Regions from separate parts of the Pseudoselenomonas caprae genome, predicted to be linked through region 1. Evidence: riboswitches for the same ligand, from Rfam matches in the RefSeq annotation. Region 1 holds a riboswitch; the other holds the start of a gene.

Region 1 (7,506 bases):
GCAGCGCGCACTGCGTCAATCTCGCCATCGGTCATATCGAGCCGCGCCAGTTTCGCATCGGTCATACCCGAAGCACATGCAGCGATAACTTTCAATTTAGCCATTTTGAAGCACTCCTTTATCGTTATAAAAAAGATTGTCTACGGTTAATCAATGACGACCTGATCGACAGGCACGCCCTGTTTCTTAGCAAGGATTTCCTTATATTTGTCAAAATCCTCGGCAATGACGAAGTAGGTATCCTTGTTGCGCTGGTAGAGGATCTGTGGAATAGCCAGCAGCAGGATGACTACCGCTGCTACACCGACGTACTGCAGATTCTCCATGATGACGCCGATGAATGGCCAGACTGCATCCCAGTCGAAGTTGCCATGCCAGCCACCGAAGTTGCCCGTCGTGAAGTGATAAGCGGCAAATGGACTTCATCATCAGTAGCTGCCAATACCACAAAGATGCGGGCATCTTTTTCCGGGTCATCCGGATCGAAGCTTACGGGCTTTTCCGTCTTCATGAAACACATAGCCGTGCCATTTACGCCGCGCCCGCGCTCTGCATGCGGGATGCAGATATCCGGAGCGATAACGATGTAGGGCCCAAGCTCTTCGACTTTCTCGATAATGATTTCCGGATATTCCTTTTCGATGGTACTATCAGCCAAAAGTGGCGCACAAGCTGCCCGGACGGCGTCCCGCCAGTCAGCAAAACCTTCATGGAACGAATAGTGCTTAGTCTCGACAAATTCTTTAAATATGGTAGTCCTCTCTCTTCCTTACAGGCAGGAACGGAACGGAATGCAATGCGGACGAAATAAAAAACCTCCGCGCCAACGGCGTGGAGGTCATCGAGATAAACGAAATTCTTTAAGACTTGGCTGCGGAATGCTTTTCCGCAGCTTTTTTGTCTTTGTGTTCCTTATTCCATTGTTGTTCGTATTTCTTTTTGGCATCTGCCTTTTCTTTTTGCACTGTCTTATAGTCTTTTTCACTGACAGACTGCAAATATTCTTCGGGAATCACACGGAAAGCCTTCGGCTGCAGCCGATAGAATTCCTGATAATTGGCCAGGGCATCAGCCTGCTGGCCAAGCTCCTCATAGATCTGCGCACGCATAAACCAGACATACGGATTCGCCTTATCGATAGCTTCAGCCTGTGCTAAATCAGCCAGTGACGCCTCCGTATTTCCCATCATATGATAGACATCCGCCCGGTTCAGATAGTTATAGACATTCTTGCTATCCATAGTTACGGCTTTGTCTAAATCTTGAAGTCCCGCTGTAAAATCTCCGGCAACGGCCCGGGCGCGGCCGCGGATCGCATGATTTTCCGCTTCATTCTCGGGATTATGCGCAGCAAAGACGCGGCGCATCTGGAACAACGCACGCTCGCCCTGCCCATAGTCGCTATACATATCACCATTTTCCCGCATTTTCTTGACAAACTTGGCACTAGCAGCCAGCACTGCTTCGCGCTCACTCTGCAGCACCTGTTGTCTTGCCTGTGCCGAAGCTTTCATCTTCGTACGGGCACCGCTCGTCTTCTCTCCGTCATAGGCCGTTGTCACGAGCGCCTGCAGGCGCGCACCAGCACGCTCCGTGCGCAGGAATTTCTGCAGGGCCTGATTGACACGCGTATCTGGCAGACATGTCACCGTGCCATCGCCATCTGCGCGGAAATTCCAGCCAGCTGGCGAATCATAGTCATGAAAGGCCTTGGCAATCGCCCCAGCCACGAAATAAGCATTTTCCAAAGTATTATCATAATCACCATCCCAATCAACGCTCAACAGTTTTTCGCCATCGATATAGATGTCCTTACGGTCTTTGACCGTCACATGACCGCAGCCATAATCGGTCATCATCTGTGCCAGCTTCTGCTCGCGTTTATCCGTATCGGGATGGTCGTTATAGTTTTCCTGCTCCTTGAGTTTCGGGTCAGGGTCCTGGTATTCGAGGACATTCTGCGTCTCATAGGTCAGATAGCGGGCCATGCGGGCCATGGCCGCTGCGCCGCCGCCCGGATTGAATCCGGCACTCGTCATGATATAGAAGCCGCCTGCATCGGCATCGTACTCCGTCGGCAAGGTCACGTTCTTGGCTATCGAATAATTGGCCAGCGCATTGAGCTTGTTCCAATCTGCCACGCCCGTATCCATATTCAGGAAAGCCATGCCATAGTACTGAGCCACGGCTTTGGCGTAGTTATGCGCGCTATGCTGCTCGATGCCATGCGTCATCTCATGGGCCAACACTGCGGCGAGCTCATCGGGCTCCAGGTTCAAGCCGCGCACGAGTGCCTTGTTGACGCTCACATAGTTCGTGGGATAGCAGGCCGCATTGAAATCCCTGCTGTTGTTGACCGTCCAGCAGAACGGCAGGCTATTGGCCTTCAATACATAGTCGCCCTGCTCCACCAGCTGGCGCATGACACTGTCGACCACCTGCACATCGTTGCGGTTGGGGTCGATGCCATTCTGCTGGATATCCTGCCGCTGGCTCTGGATCTGCGCCTGAGCATCATTGCCGAGCGCAAGGATACTCGACAGGCTCGACTGATAAGCTCCGAGCACCCCGAGAGCCTGTGCGGCAATGGCCCAGGCATCTGCCGCCTCAGCCTTCGGCAACGGCGTGAGCCATGTGCCAGCCATCATGACACCCGACAGGACCATAGCCGTCAGGCAACGTTTCCAGCGCTTGGTATAACGCAAGGAAATCACCTCATCTCTTTTGGAATCTATCCTTATTTTAGCACAGGCGGCTTGAAAAAATCGTGAGAACGCGAAAAAACTTTTACTTTTTGTCTTTTCCGTAACCTGAGTTACATACTCTTTTCATAATGACCGATTATAATAAACTTGTCGATGAGAGATATACCTGGTAATCCCCCAGGGGTACGATCTCATTGGCGTCCCTAAACAAGAAGGTTTTAATCCCACCCTTCTTGCTTCCCATTTCTCAAATTTTTTATCATCCCTTCCCAGGAAGCCCGTGAAGTACAATCCCACTTCACGGGCTTCCTCTTTTTATGCCCCTCTGCTTATTTTCATTATTGCTGAATAATTATCTTAATTTTCATACTATGCCTAAATAGAATCGAACCAATCAGCCTGGGCTATTGAAAAAATACTGAATTTTATTTATGATAGAAATATAATAAATTGTAATAACAATTTGTGGAAATCATTCTATTGCTTCATATCATAAAAGGAGGCGCATGTATCTTGGACAAGATGAGTAAAGAAGCACTTGCCGTCAAGCGGGCCGAGCAGGCCTTTGACCGCAAGCGCCGGACTATCGGCCTGTTCGGCGGACCCATCCTCGCACTCTTGGTCTTTCTGACCCCGATTGCAGGACTGACCGTACCAGCCCATAAGCTGCTGGCAATCATGGTACTCGTGGCTATATGGTGGATCACAGAGCCCGTACCCATTCCGGTCACCTCGCTCATCGGACCGACATTGGCGGTCGTGACTGGCGTCGTGCCAGTCGGCACTGCGTTTGCCGCCTTTGCGAACCCGATGATCTTCCTGTTCATGGGCGGATTCATCCTGGCCAAGGCCATGATGACCCATGGCCTCGACAAGCGCTTCGCCTATTGGCTGCTCTCGCGCTCCTGGGTCGGCTCGAACCCCAAGCGTATCTTCCTGGCCGTCGGCCTTGCCGCCGCGCTCTGCTCAGGCTGGGTCAGCAACACGGCTACGGCAGCCATGATGTTCCCGATCTGCTTGGGCCTTTTGACCTCCATCAAGGAGATGTTTGCCGCCAATGGCCGTGAGATCGACCTGCACGAATACAAATACGCTACGGGCCTCATGCTGATGACAGCCTACTCTTGCTCGATTGGCGGCGTATTGACGCCTATCGGCACACCGCCGAACCTCATCATGCTCGGTTTCCTTGACCAAATGTGTGACATCCATATATCATTCTTTGAGTGGATGACCTGGGGCTTCATCGCGATGGTCGTCTATTTCGTCATTGCGGCCTTCGTACTGTCGCGCATGTTCCCGGCTGATGTCGAGCGCATCGATGGCGCGGATACCTTCATCAAGAACAAACTTGCCGAGCTTGGCGGCTGGACACTCGCACAGAAGAACACATTATTCTGCTTTATCGTGGCCGTTACCCTCTGGGTAACGCCGGGCATCCTCTCGATTTCCCTTGGCAGCACCGATCCGACACTCAAGATGTACAACAGGCTGTTCCCGGAAGCCGTCGCTGCCATGGCCGGTGCTCTTATCCTGTTTGTCCTGCCGGTCAACTTCGAAAAGCGCCAGTTCACACTCAAATGGCAGGAGGCCATGGAAGGTATCGAATGGGGCACGCTGATCCTGTTCGGCGGTGGTCTGGCCATGGGGGGCATGATGTACAAGACCGGCCTTTCGCAGTGGGTCGGTGACCTCATCGTCAGCTCGATGGGCGGTGCTCCGTCACAGGTTGGCATGGTCGCAATCTTCTCCGTCATGGCCTTGCTGCTCTCTGAGCTCACGAGCCATACAGCAGCTACGAACATGATTGGCCCACTGGCCATCACAGCAGCCGTATCGGCTGGCCTTAGCCCGGTTCCGGTATCGGTCGGCATTGCGCTGGCGGCATCACTCGGTTTCATGCTGCCAGTATCGACACCGCCCAATGCCATTGTCTATGCATCGGGCTATATCCCCATCACTAAGATGATCCACACAGGTGTCATCATCGACGTCGTCGGCATCGCCTGTGTCACGATTCCGCTGGTTATCTACTTCGTCAGCTGGGTCGTCGGCTAAAAGCCTGCCTTGACAAAAATCCCCGCGCGGCGTAAAGTAGAGGCAAAACGATACACGGGAGCCTGCAGACAGGCTGAGAGGAAGTTATGCACTTCGACCGCACCTGATTTGGATAATGCCAACGTAGGAAAGTATGCAAAAAGATTCACAGGGACTATCCGAAATGGATAGTCCCTGTTTTTGTTGCCCCAAAGGAGGAATATCGATGTCACTAAGTCTCTGCCAGAACAACATCACCAAAGCCTGTGCGTTACGTAAGGCCCTGCCCCTCTATGCCATCACTGACCGGCGCTGGCTGGGCGATAAGCCCCTTGCCCAGGCGGTAAAAGAAGCCCTGCTGGGCGGTGTTACCATGATCCAGCTGCGCGAAAAAAATCTGGACACGGACTGCTTCCTGCAGGAGGCCCAGAGAATCAAAGCACTATGCCATGCTTTTAACGTCCCCTTTATCGTCAACGACAATATCGGCATAGCTCTGGCCTGTGATGCCGACGGCGTACATATTGGCCAGCAGGACATGGCGGTAAAAGAAGCCCGCGCACTGCTAGGCCCGAATAAGATTTTAGGCGTTTCCGCCAAAACCACCGCCCAAGCCTTAGCAGCCGAAAACGACGGCGCCGACTACTTAGGCGTGGGGGCCGTCTTTCCCACCGATTCCAAGGCTAATGCCAGCGAAATAAGCCACAACGAACTGCAACGGATCTGTGCCGCCGTCTCTATTCCCGTAGTGGCCATCGGCGGTATAAATGAAAAAAATATCTCTAAGCTGCAGCATAGCAGCATATCCGGCGCTGCGGTCATCTCCGCCATCTTTGCCGCCCCGGATATACGAGCAGCAGCCACCCGGCTCCGCCAGCGTCTTTCCGCTCTCCTCACCAAAACTGCCTTGACCATTGCCGGCAGCGATGCCAGCGGCGGCGCTGGTATCCAGGCTGATCTGAAAACCATGTTGGCCTGCGGCGTCTACGGCATGAGCGCCATCACCGCCCTGACGGCCCAAAACACCACCGGAGTAGCTGGTGTATCCCCCTCTACTCCAGATTTTCTGTCCGCGCAGCTGGACAGCATCTTTGACGATATCTTCCCCGACGCCGTGAAAACCGGCATGGTCTTTTCCACCCCCCTTATCGCTGTGATTGCCGGCCGGCTCCGCCATTATCAAGCCAAAAACATCGTGGTGGACCCGGTTATGATTGCCACCAGCGGTGCCCATCTATTGTCCACAGATGCGATTACCGCCTTAAAGGAACAATTATTCCCTCTAGCGACGCTGATAACCCCGAACCTTAAGGAAACCGAAGCGCTGACCGGACTTTCGATCGCGAACAAGGCAGATATGGAAACAGCCGCCCGGAAACTCCAGGCGGCTTATGGTTGCAACGTACTATGCAAAGGCGGTCATCGCCCAACCGATGCCGATGATCTGCTCTATACAGCTGACGGCCCCTTATGGCTGCCCGGCCGACGCGTGGACAATCCCAACACGCATGGCACTGGCTGCACCCTGTCTGCGGCCATCGCAGCCCACTTAGCCAAGGGATACAGCCTGCCCCAGGCCGTACAGGCAGCCAAGGACTATCTAACGGGAGCCCTAACGGCCGGCCTCAATCTCGGCCATGGCGCTGGCCCTTTACATCATGGCTGGCAACTCTGTAAATTCCCTTGATATTTTCAGCTTATCCGATAATCTTGAAACGATTGGATGGTCCCGGCCTTGATGCCGTCAATCAGTTCACCGATTACCCGCGGATCAGAGTAATCAAGCGGCAGGAAGCAGGAGTCAGCCTTGTTATAATACTGGCGTACATCATTTTCCACCACCTGCAAATCCTGGCGGAACTTCAGCCGGCGCGCCTCGTAGTCACGCCCGGAACGGATATAGCCGCCACAAGTAACGATTCCCCAGAGGATGAAGAACAACGACCAGCCGACCTGCGGCATAAGACCTGCACCATAGAGCATCATATACACCACCACGGTAGCCAGGCAGCCGCCCAGCATCCAATGCATAAGCGATGGTGCCTGCCATTTCATCTGCATGAGCCAGAGATCTTCCATGACACCATATTTGCCACGGTTATGCAGGAAATACTCACGCAGCCGCTGCAGCTCCTGGAGCAGGCAGGCCTTATCAGCAGGCACCGCCGCCAGCTCTTTGAGCTTCACTTTTTCGCTTGCCGGCTGTTCTTCCTTATCATCAGCCGGTTCTGCACAGAAGGGACATAATCTTACGCCCTCATCCAATACCTTGCCACACTTTCTGCAAATCATCGTTCTTCCTCCTTTCTTCATAATAATTCAACTATCTTCCTTGAATAGTTTTGGGAAAAATCAACGATTTGAATTTCTTCATGGTACTTCTATTGGTAACTTATAATATTCGCTATCAAAACGAAATCCCCTGCTTTCGCAGGGGATTTTTTTACATATTTCTACATAAATCGCTTATTTTGTGCGGAATTTGCCAACACTGTCCTTGAGCGAATCCGAGAAGGTCGACAATTCATTGCTCGATGCCGCACACTCCTCAGAAACCGCCGAGTTGTCCGTGACAACGCCGAGGATATCGCGGGAGAGGTTGTTCACCTGCTCCATCATCTTCTGCTGTTCAAGGCTCTGCCGTTGCAATTGTTCGATAACCGTATTGACCGCTTCGGTATTTTCGGTAATCCCTGACAGAGAATCAGCTGCCGTACCAACGACTTTCGTGCCGCTCTCGATTGCTGCCAGGGCCTTGTTGATG
Region 2 (7,506 bases), on a different contig from region 1:
CCTATGGCGTCAAGGTCAGCGGTTGCACCGTACACTTTGTCGATGAAGGCACTGACAGCGGCCCGATTATCCTGCAGGCGGCTGTTCCTGTGCTGGATGGGGATACCGAGGAGACGTTGGGGGCCCGCGTACTCGAGCAGGAGCATATCATCTATCCGCAGGCTATCCAGCTTTACTGCGAGGGTCGGCTGCAGGTAGACGGACGTCAGGTACGGATTTTGGATTGAGTTTTTAGACAGAGGAGAATATATCCATGCAGATTAAACGCGCACTTATCAGCGTATCGAATAAAGACGGTGTTGTTGAGTTTGCCCGCCAGCTCCATGAGGCTGGTGTGGAAATCGTTTCGACGGGCGGTACGATGAAGGCCATCAAAGAGGCAGGCATCCCGGTCACCTATGTCAGCGATGTCACGGGTTTTCCGGAAATCATGGATGGCCGCGTGAAGACGCTGAATCCGTATATCCACGGCGGCATCCTGGCTGTTCGTGACAACGAAGAGCATGTCAAGCAGATGCAGGAGCATAAGATCACGGGCATCGACCTGGTAGCCGTCAATCTCTATCCCTTCAAGGAGACGATTGCCAAACCAAACGTCACGCTGGCGGAGGCCATCGAGAACATCGATATCGGCGGTCCGGCGATGGTCCGTGCGGCGGCGAAGAACTTCAAGTTCGTCACGATCGTGACGAATCCTGCCCGCTATGCGGAGATTGCCAAGCAGGTCAAGGAGAATGGCTGCGTCGATGACCGCACGCGCATGGAGCTTTCCCAGGAGGCTTTTGCCCATACGGCAGCCTATGATGCGATGATCAAAGAGTATCTTCTTGAGCAGCTGAAGAAATAAGAGGGGTAGACGATGAATATTCTTGTTATTGGTTCGGGTGGACGTGAGCATACGCTGGCCTGGAAGCTTTCCCAGTCGCCGAAGGCTGCGAAGCTCTATGCGATTCCGGGCAATCCGGGCATGGCTGAGGTGGCTGAGTGCGTGGAGGGGATTTCCATCACCGATAATGATGCCGTCGCCGACTTTGCCAAGGAAAAGCAGATCGATCTGGCTGTGGTCGGCCCTGAGGTCCCGCTGACCAATGGCCTTGTCGATGCGCTGAATGCAGCGGGCATCAAGGCTTTTGGTCCGACGAAACTGGCGGCAGAGATTGAAGGCTCGAAGGCGTTTTCGAAAGGCCTGATGAAAAAATATAATATCCCGACGGCAAAATATGAGGTATTCACGGATGCCGATGCGGCCCGCGCCTATATCGAGCAGGAAGGGGCGCCGATTGTCATCAAGGCCGACGGCCTTGCCGCAGGCAAGGGTGTTATCGTTGCCATGACGAAAGAGGAGGCCCTGGCAGCCATTGTTGACATCATGGAGGACCAGGAATTCGGTACGGCGGGCAGCCGTGTCGTCATCGAGGAGTTCATGGAGGGCGAGGAAGCCTCGCTGCTCTGCTTCACCGATGGCAAGACCATCTGCCCGATGATCAGCTCCCAGGACCACAAGCGTGCCTACGATGGCGACAAGGGCCCGAATACCGGCGGCATGGGCACCTATGCACCAGCACCGGTCATGACGAAGGCCATGGTGGAGAAGGCATATGAGACGATCCTCGTGCCGACCATCAAGGCCATGGAGCAGGAGGGGCGTCTTTATAAGGGCTGCCTCTATGCCGGCCTTATGATCACGGCTGAAGGGCCGAAGGTCGTCGAGTTCAATGCGCGCTTTGGCGATCCGGAGACCCAGGTTGTCCTGCCGCTCTTGGAAAGCGATCTGGTCGATATCATGCTGGCCTGTGCCGATGGCACCCTGGCCGGGCAGGACATCCAGTGGAGCGATGGTGCAGCTGTCTGCGTGGTCATGGCATCGGGGGGCTATCCGAAATCCTACCAGAAGGGCTTTGCCATTGCAGGCCTGGCGGAGGCCAAGGCCGCTGGTACGGAAGTATTCCATGCCGGTACGGCGGAGAAAGACGGCCAGATTGTCACGGCGGGCGGCCGCGTGCTCGGCGTCGTCGCCAAGGCTGATGATGTCAAGACGGCTGTGGATAAGGCGTATGCTGGTGTCAGGGAGATTTCCTTCCAGGATGCGTTCTACCGCAATGACATCGCGCACCGCGCGCTAGAACGCCTGTGAGATCTCATATCGCCAATAAGTGCAGCTGTGTCTGTTTGTGTATACTTTTGACTGGCTGTTTACAACTTGACATTTGTCTATTATAATTATCCATATAGACGTCAACGGTGGACGCTCTGAAGTTGTCGGTGGACAACAACAGGGCGTTTTCTGTGTCTTAGGCAATCCTTGATGATGTTGTTTTGCGTGTTGTACGGATGGAGGGCTTATGGATCTGACAAAATTGATGGCAGATATCAATGACTTCGTTTGGGGGCCGGTGATGCTGACGCTTTTGGTCGGCACAGGCGTATTTTTGACGGTTCGGTTGAAATTCCTGCCATGGCGCAATCTCGGCTATGCAGTCCGGATGATATTCCGGCAGAAAAAAGAACATGAAGGGGACATTTCACCGTTCCAGTCGCTTATGACGGCGCTTTCGGCGACCGTCGGAACCGGTAATATCGTCGGCGTGGCGACGGCTATGGTCCTGGGGGGTCCCGGTGCACTCGTCTGGATGTGGATCAGTGCGGCGTTCGGCTTGTCGACAAAGTATGCAGAATCGGTGCTGGCGGTCAAATATCGTGAGACCAACAGCGTGGGTGAGATGGCTGGCGGCCCGATGTATGCGATGAAGAATGGCTTCAAGAACAAGTATATCGGCCGTGGACTGGCGGGCTTGTTTGCCTTCTTTGTCGTGGTGTCGTCCTTTGGTATCGGCAATATGACCCAGGCCAATTCGATTTCGGCGGCGCTCTTGACGAGCTTTGACGTACCAGCCTGGCTGACTGGCCTGGTGGTAGCCGTGCTGGCTCTGTCGGTGCTGCTCCGTGGCATCCATAGCATCGGCAAGGTATCGAGCGTGGTCGTGCCAGCGATGGCGGGCTTCTATTTTGTGGTGGCACTCATTGTCATTGTGGTGAATTTTGAAGCAGTGCCGGCTGGCGTGGCGGAGATGTTCCGCATGGCGTTCTCCTTCGATTCGGTGGCCGGTGGTGTTGGCGGCGGCATCGTTGCCTCGATGCTGACCTCGATGCGCTGGGGTGTGGCCCGCGGCGTATTCTCGAATGAGGCTGGCCTGGGCTCGGCACCAATCGCGGCGGCTGCTGCCCGGACGGACCACGCGTCCCGCCAAGGCTATGTCAATATGACGGGAACATTTTTTGATACGATGATTGTCTGTATGCTGACGGGCCTGGTCATCGCTTCGTCGGGCATGCTCGGGACGGTCGATCCTGCGACGGGCAAGATGGTATCGGGCGCCCAGCTGACGATACTGGCGTTCAGCTCGGTGTTCGGTGAGTATGCCAAGCTGATCGTCTCGGTGGCACTCGCATTGTTTGCTTTTTCAACGATTCTGGGCTGGGAATACTATGGCGAAAAGGCGCTGGAATATCTCGTCAGCAACCGCAAGGCAATCATGGGGTATCGTGTGCTGTTCAGCTTGGTGACCTTTGTGGGAGCAACGACAGCGTTGGAAGTTGTCTGGAATTTTTCGGATACGATGAATGGCCTTATGGCGATTCCGAACCTTATCTGCTTGTTATGGCTGAGCCGCGATATCGCGGAAGAATGTTTTGACTTCCAGGCAACAGTGATCGAGCGTGAAAAACAGGGAGAAGATGCTGATTGCCAGAAGGTGTAGTAAATGAATCAGGCAATGCTTAGATGACATGGAGGGACTGTCGCTGCGGCGGCAGTCTTTTTTGGTGGGTACAGCAAAGTGTGCAGGATTTAGTATTGACAAAATTGCGCAAAAGAGTATACCTAAAAGAGAATAGTAAAAGGAGCTGAGGTTTCAATGAAGTTGCATTTGGTAAAAGAGTTAGGGGTATCCCTTGGGGCTGCCTTGCTGGTCATGGGGGTGCCTTGGACGGCAATGGCCGGAGAAGCACAGGATGTGCAGCCTGCTGAGCGGGTGGTGCCGTCTGAGTATCATGGCTACATGTGGCGGATCGATTCCAAAAACAAGGATATGCTGCCAAGGAATTTCCGTATGGCAGATGGGGCGTTTCGGAAAAAAATATCGGCAGACAAAGCCGGGAAAGGGGTTATTGCGTCACCTTCGCGGCAGGGACTGGAACAGCTGGCTATATCGGGCAGTGCAGAATTTTCGGCAGGCGAATTCAAGGCATTGCAGCAGACTTTGCAGCAGAAAACACATGGTCCCATCTATGTGATAGATTTACGGCAGGAATCGCATGGATTATTCAATGGCGATGCAGTCAGCTGGTATGGAAAGCGCGATTGGGGCAATGTAGGCAAATCCCGGCAGGATGCCTTGACAGATGAAGCACAGCGGTTGCAGGATGCGAAGGGGAAAATACTCTTGCTGGCGCAGCTGGATAAAAAGAAAAAGCCGCTTCATCCACAGTTTGCGAAGATAACAGTTGTCATGAGTGAGCAGCAGCTGGTAGAAGGCGCAGGCTGGCATTATCTGCGGCTGACGGATACGGATCATGTATGGCCGGCAGCAGAAAATATAGAGCGGTTTATTGACTTTACCTGTAAGTTGCCCAGGGATGCTTGGCTTCATTTCCATTGCCAGGCAGGGATGGGGCGTACTACTGCCTATATGGCTATGTACGATATGATGAAAAATCCTGAGGTGCCACTGGAAGATATCTTATCGCGGCAGTATCTTCTGGGTGGTGCATATGTGGCACATGTGTCGCTGAAACCGGCATCAAATGATTGGAAGCAGACCTATTACCGGCAGAAGGCTGGGATGATCAAAAAGTTCTATGCATATGTGCAGGAAGCCCATAAGACGGGGTTTGCTTTGAAATGGTCGCAATGGCTCAAAGATCATGGCGATGACGCAGGTAAATAAAAAAGACAGCAACCGAAGTTGCTGTCTTGATGATTCAAATGGTCGGGATGACAGGATTCGAACCTGCGGCCTCTTCGTCCCGAACGAAGCGCGCTACCAAACTGTGCCACATCCCGTGAGTACATGAAATATTATACGCAGAATAACGGGGACTGTCAACACCTTTTTTATATTTTTTTTACTTTTTAGCGATAAAAAGTAATGGTTGCATAAATTGAGTGTATTTGCTACACTATTAGCATCAATTGTATATTTTTATTCACTAGGGGCGCAGACTTGTTCTGCTGAGAGACTTATGTCGACCCTTGGAACCTGTTGGGTTAATACCTGCGTAGGGAAGTGAGAGGCAAAGAATACCGCTTAGCTCTATGCTAGGCGGTTTTTTATTTTAGGAGGTAATGATATGGCAACGCAGATGCAGATGGCACGGGAAGGCAAGATCACGGAGGAAATGAAACAAGTGGCAGCTGATGAAAAACTCCTGCCAGAGGAGATTCGTGCCAAGGTAGCTAAAGGTGTAGTGGCAATCCCGTGTAATATCAACCATAGGGGGCTTCAGCCGCGCGGTGTGGGCGAAGGTCTCCGGGTAAAGGTCAATGCCAATATTGGCACGTCGAGTACCTATCCGGATGTAGCACCAGAGCTTGAGAAGCTCAAAGAAGCCGTCAAATGCGGAGCAGATGCGGTTATGGATCTTTCGACAGGCAATAATATAGATCAGTCCAGAAAGGAGATTATCGCTCATTCGCCGGTCATGGTTGGTACGGTTCCCCTCTATCAGGCAACGGTACGGGCAATCAAAGCGCATGGCGCAGTAGTAGAGATGACCGAAGAGGATATCCTGGAGACTATTGAGCGGCAGGCAAAAGATGGTGCGGACTTCATGACGCTTCACTGCGGGGTGACGCTAACGGCAGTAGAACGCATGCGCAAACAGGGACGTATCATGGATATTGTCAGCCGTGGCGGTTCGTTTATTGCTGGCTGGATGCTTCATAACGAGCGGGAGAATCCGCTATACGAGCATTTTGATGCGATTCTTGACATTTGTGAAAAATACGATGTGACCTTGAGCCTGGGGGATGGCATGCGTCCCGGCTGTACGGCTGATGCCACCGACCGTGGCCAGCTGACTGAGCTGATTACGTTAGGCGAGCTTGTGGATCGCGCTTGGCGTCGTGGGGTACAGGTCATGGTCGAGGGGCCGGGACATGTTCCCTATGATCAGATTGCTGCGAATATGAAATTGGAAAAACGTCTGTGCCGCAACGCACCGTTTTATGTTTTGGGGCCGCTCGTGACCGATATCGCACCAGGCTATGACCATATTACGGCGGCAATCGGTGGTACGCTGGCAGCCGTAAGCGGTGCGGATTTCCTCTGCTATGTGACGCCGGCTGAGCATCTGGCGCTGCCGACTATTGAAGATGTCCATACCGGCGTGATTACCTCACGGATTGCGGCTCACGCAGCGGATATGGTGCGCGGAGTTCCGGGGGCGGTGGAATGGGACCGCAAGATGGCAGAAGCCCGCAAGATTCTTGACTGGGAGGAACAGTTGAAGCTGTCTATCGATCCGGAGCTTGCACGCAAAAAGCGAGGCGCACGCAACAAAGCAGGCGAGGAGGCCTGCTCGATGTGCGGGGATTACTGTGCGGTGAAGATCATCAGCAAGTACTTTGACAAACCGCAATGTCCCTGTGAGGATTGATGACGGAACAATTGAAAAAATTCAGTCTAAAAGCAGGAATCATCCGGCAAAATCCCGAATATAGCTATATAGAATAAAACAAACTCGTTAGGAGGTTTTGTTATGGGGAAAATCAAAAAAATCCTAGTGCCGGTTGATGGTTCCGTCAATGGCTGCAAAGCTGTCGATGAGGCGATTTTCTTTGCCGAGAAATGCCAGGCGGATCTGGACTTCGTCTATGTAGCCAGCAATATCAATAAGGATATCCCGAGCCATATCGTCTTCGATCGCATCTGGGAGAAGATTCCCGATGATATCAAGGCCGCGAAGCATGTTGAGACGGGCAATATCCCGAAGGCTATCATCCGTGTGGCCGGTCAGGAGCACAGCGACATGATCATCATGGGCAGCCGTGGCCTGGGCCTCTTCAAGGGCGCGCTGATTGGCAGTGTCAGCCAGAAGGTCATTGAGGAGTCGCCGATTCCGGTAATGGTCATCAAATAAAGTGTTGTGGCAGCTGCCAGTGGATTCCCGCTGGCAGCTTTTGTTCTTGTGTTTGCAACAGGGAAGGTGTTCAGCATGCAAGTCAAAGATATCATGACCAAAAACGTTATCACTGTAAAACCTGAAGCAACGATCCGTGAGCTGGCCGAACTGCTCGTGACGAAGAAGATCTCTGGTGTCCCTGTCGTGGATGAGACGGGCAAGGTCTGCGGCATCGTCAGCGAAGGCGATCTCATGCGCAAGGAGATCGCCCCGGAGATGCCCGACGAGCTCTGCATCCTGGGAGCGGTGATCTATTACAATGGCCTGCAGGAGTACCGCGATGCTTTCCGCAAGTTCTCCGCGTTGACCGCCGAGCAGATCATG

The links. A riboswitch is a leader RNA that binds a small molecule or an ion and turns the genes downstream of it on or off. The one in region 1 is predicted to bind thiamine pyrophosphate.
Region 2: another riboswitch for thiamine pyrophosphate. It lies ahead of thiC (phosphomethylpyrimidine synthase ThiC); the one in region 1 lies ahead of thiD (bifunctional hydroxymethylpyrimidine kinase/phosphomethylpyrimidine kinase).

What each region holds. Positions count from the first base shown of each region.
Region 1 is NZ_VTOZ01000010.1:27,807-35,312, forward strand. Features, by position in the region: gene FZ041_RS06180 (hypothetical protein) at 1-104, opposite strand, end outside; gene FZ041_RS06185 (hypothetical protein) at 147-326, opposite strand; gene FZ041_RS06190 (PTS sugar transporter subunit IIA) at 299-751, opposite strand; gene FZ041_RS06195 (M48 family metalloprotease) at 861-2,714, opposite strand; gene FZ041_RS06200 (SLC13 family permease) at 3,228-4,763, shown strand; TPP riboswitch at 4,808-4,911, shown strand; gene thiD (bifunctional hydroxymethylpyrimidine kinase/phosphomethylpyrimidine kinase) at 4,969-6,429, shown strand; gene FZ041_RS06210 (hypothetical protein) at 6,435-7,034, opposite strand; gene FZ041_RS06215 (methyl-accepting chemotaxis protein) at 7,209-7,506, opposite strand, start outside.
Region 2 is NZ_VTOZ01000003.1:97,408-104,913, forward strand. Features, by position in the region: gene purN (phosphoribosylglycinamide formyltransferase) at 1-227, shown strand, start outside; gene FZ041_RS02220 (IMP cyclohydrolase) at 254-847, shown strand; gene purD (phosphoribosylamine--glycine ligase) at 860-2,134, shown strand; gene FZ041_RS02230 (alanine/glycine:cation symporter family protein) at 2,343-3,758, shown strand; gene FZ041_RS02235 (protein-tyrosine phosphatase family protein) at 3,915-4,946, shown strand; tRNA gene FZ041_RS02240 (tRNA-Pro) at 4,986-5,062, opposite strand; TPP riboswitch at 5,201-5,301, shown strand; gene thiC (phosphomethylpyrimidine synthase ThiC) at 5,350-6,657, shown strand; gene FZ041_RS02250 (universal stress protein) at 6,760-7,140, shown strand; gene FZ041_RS02255 (CBS domain-containing protein) at 7,216-7,506, shown strand, end outside.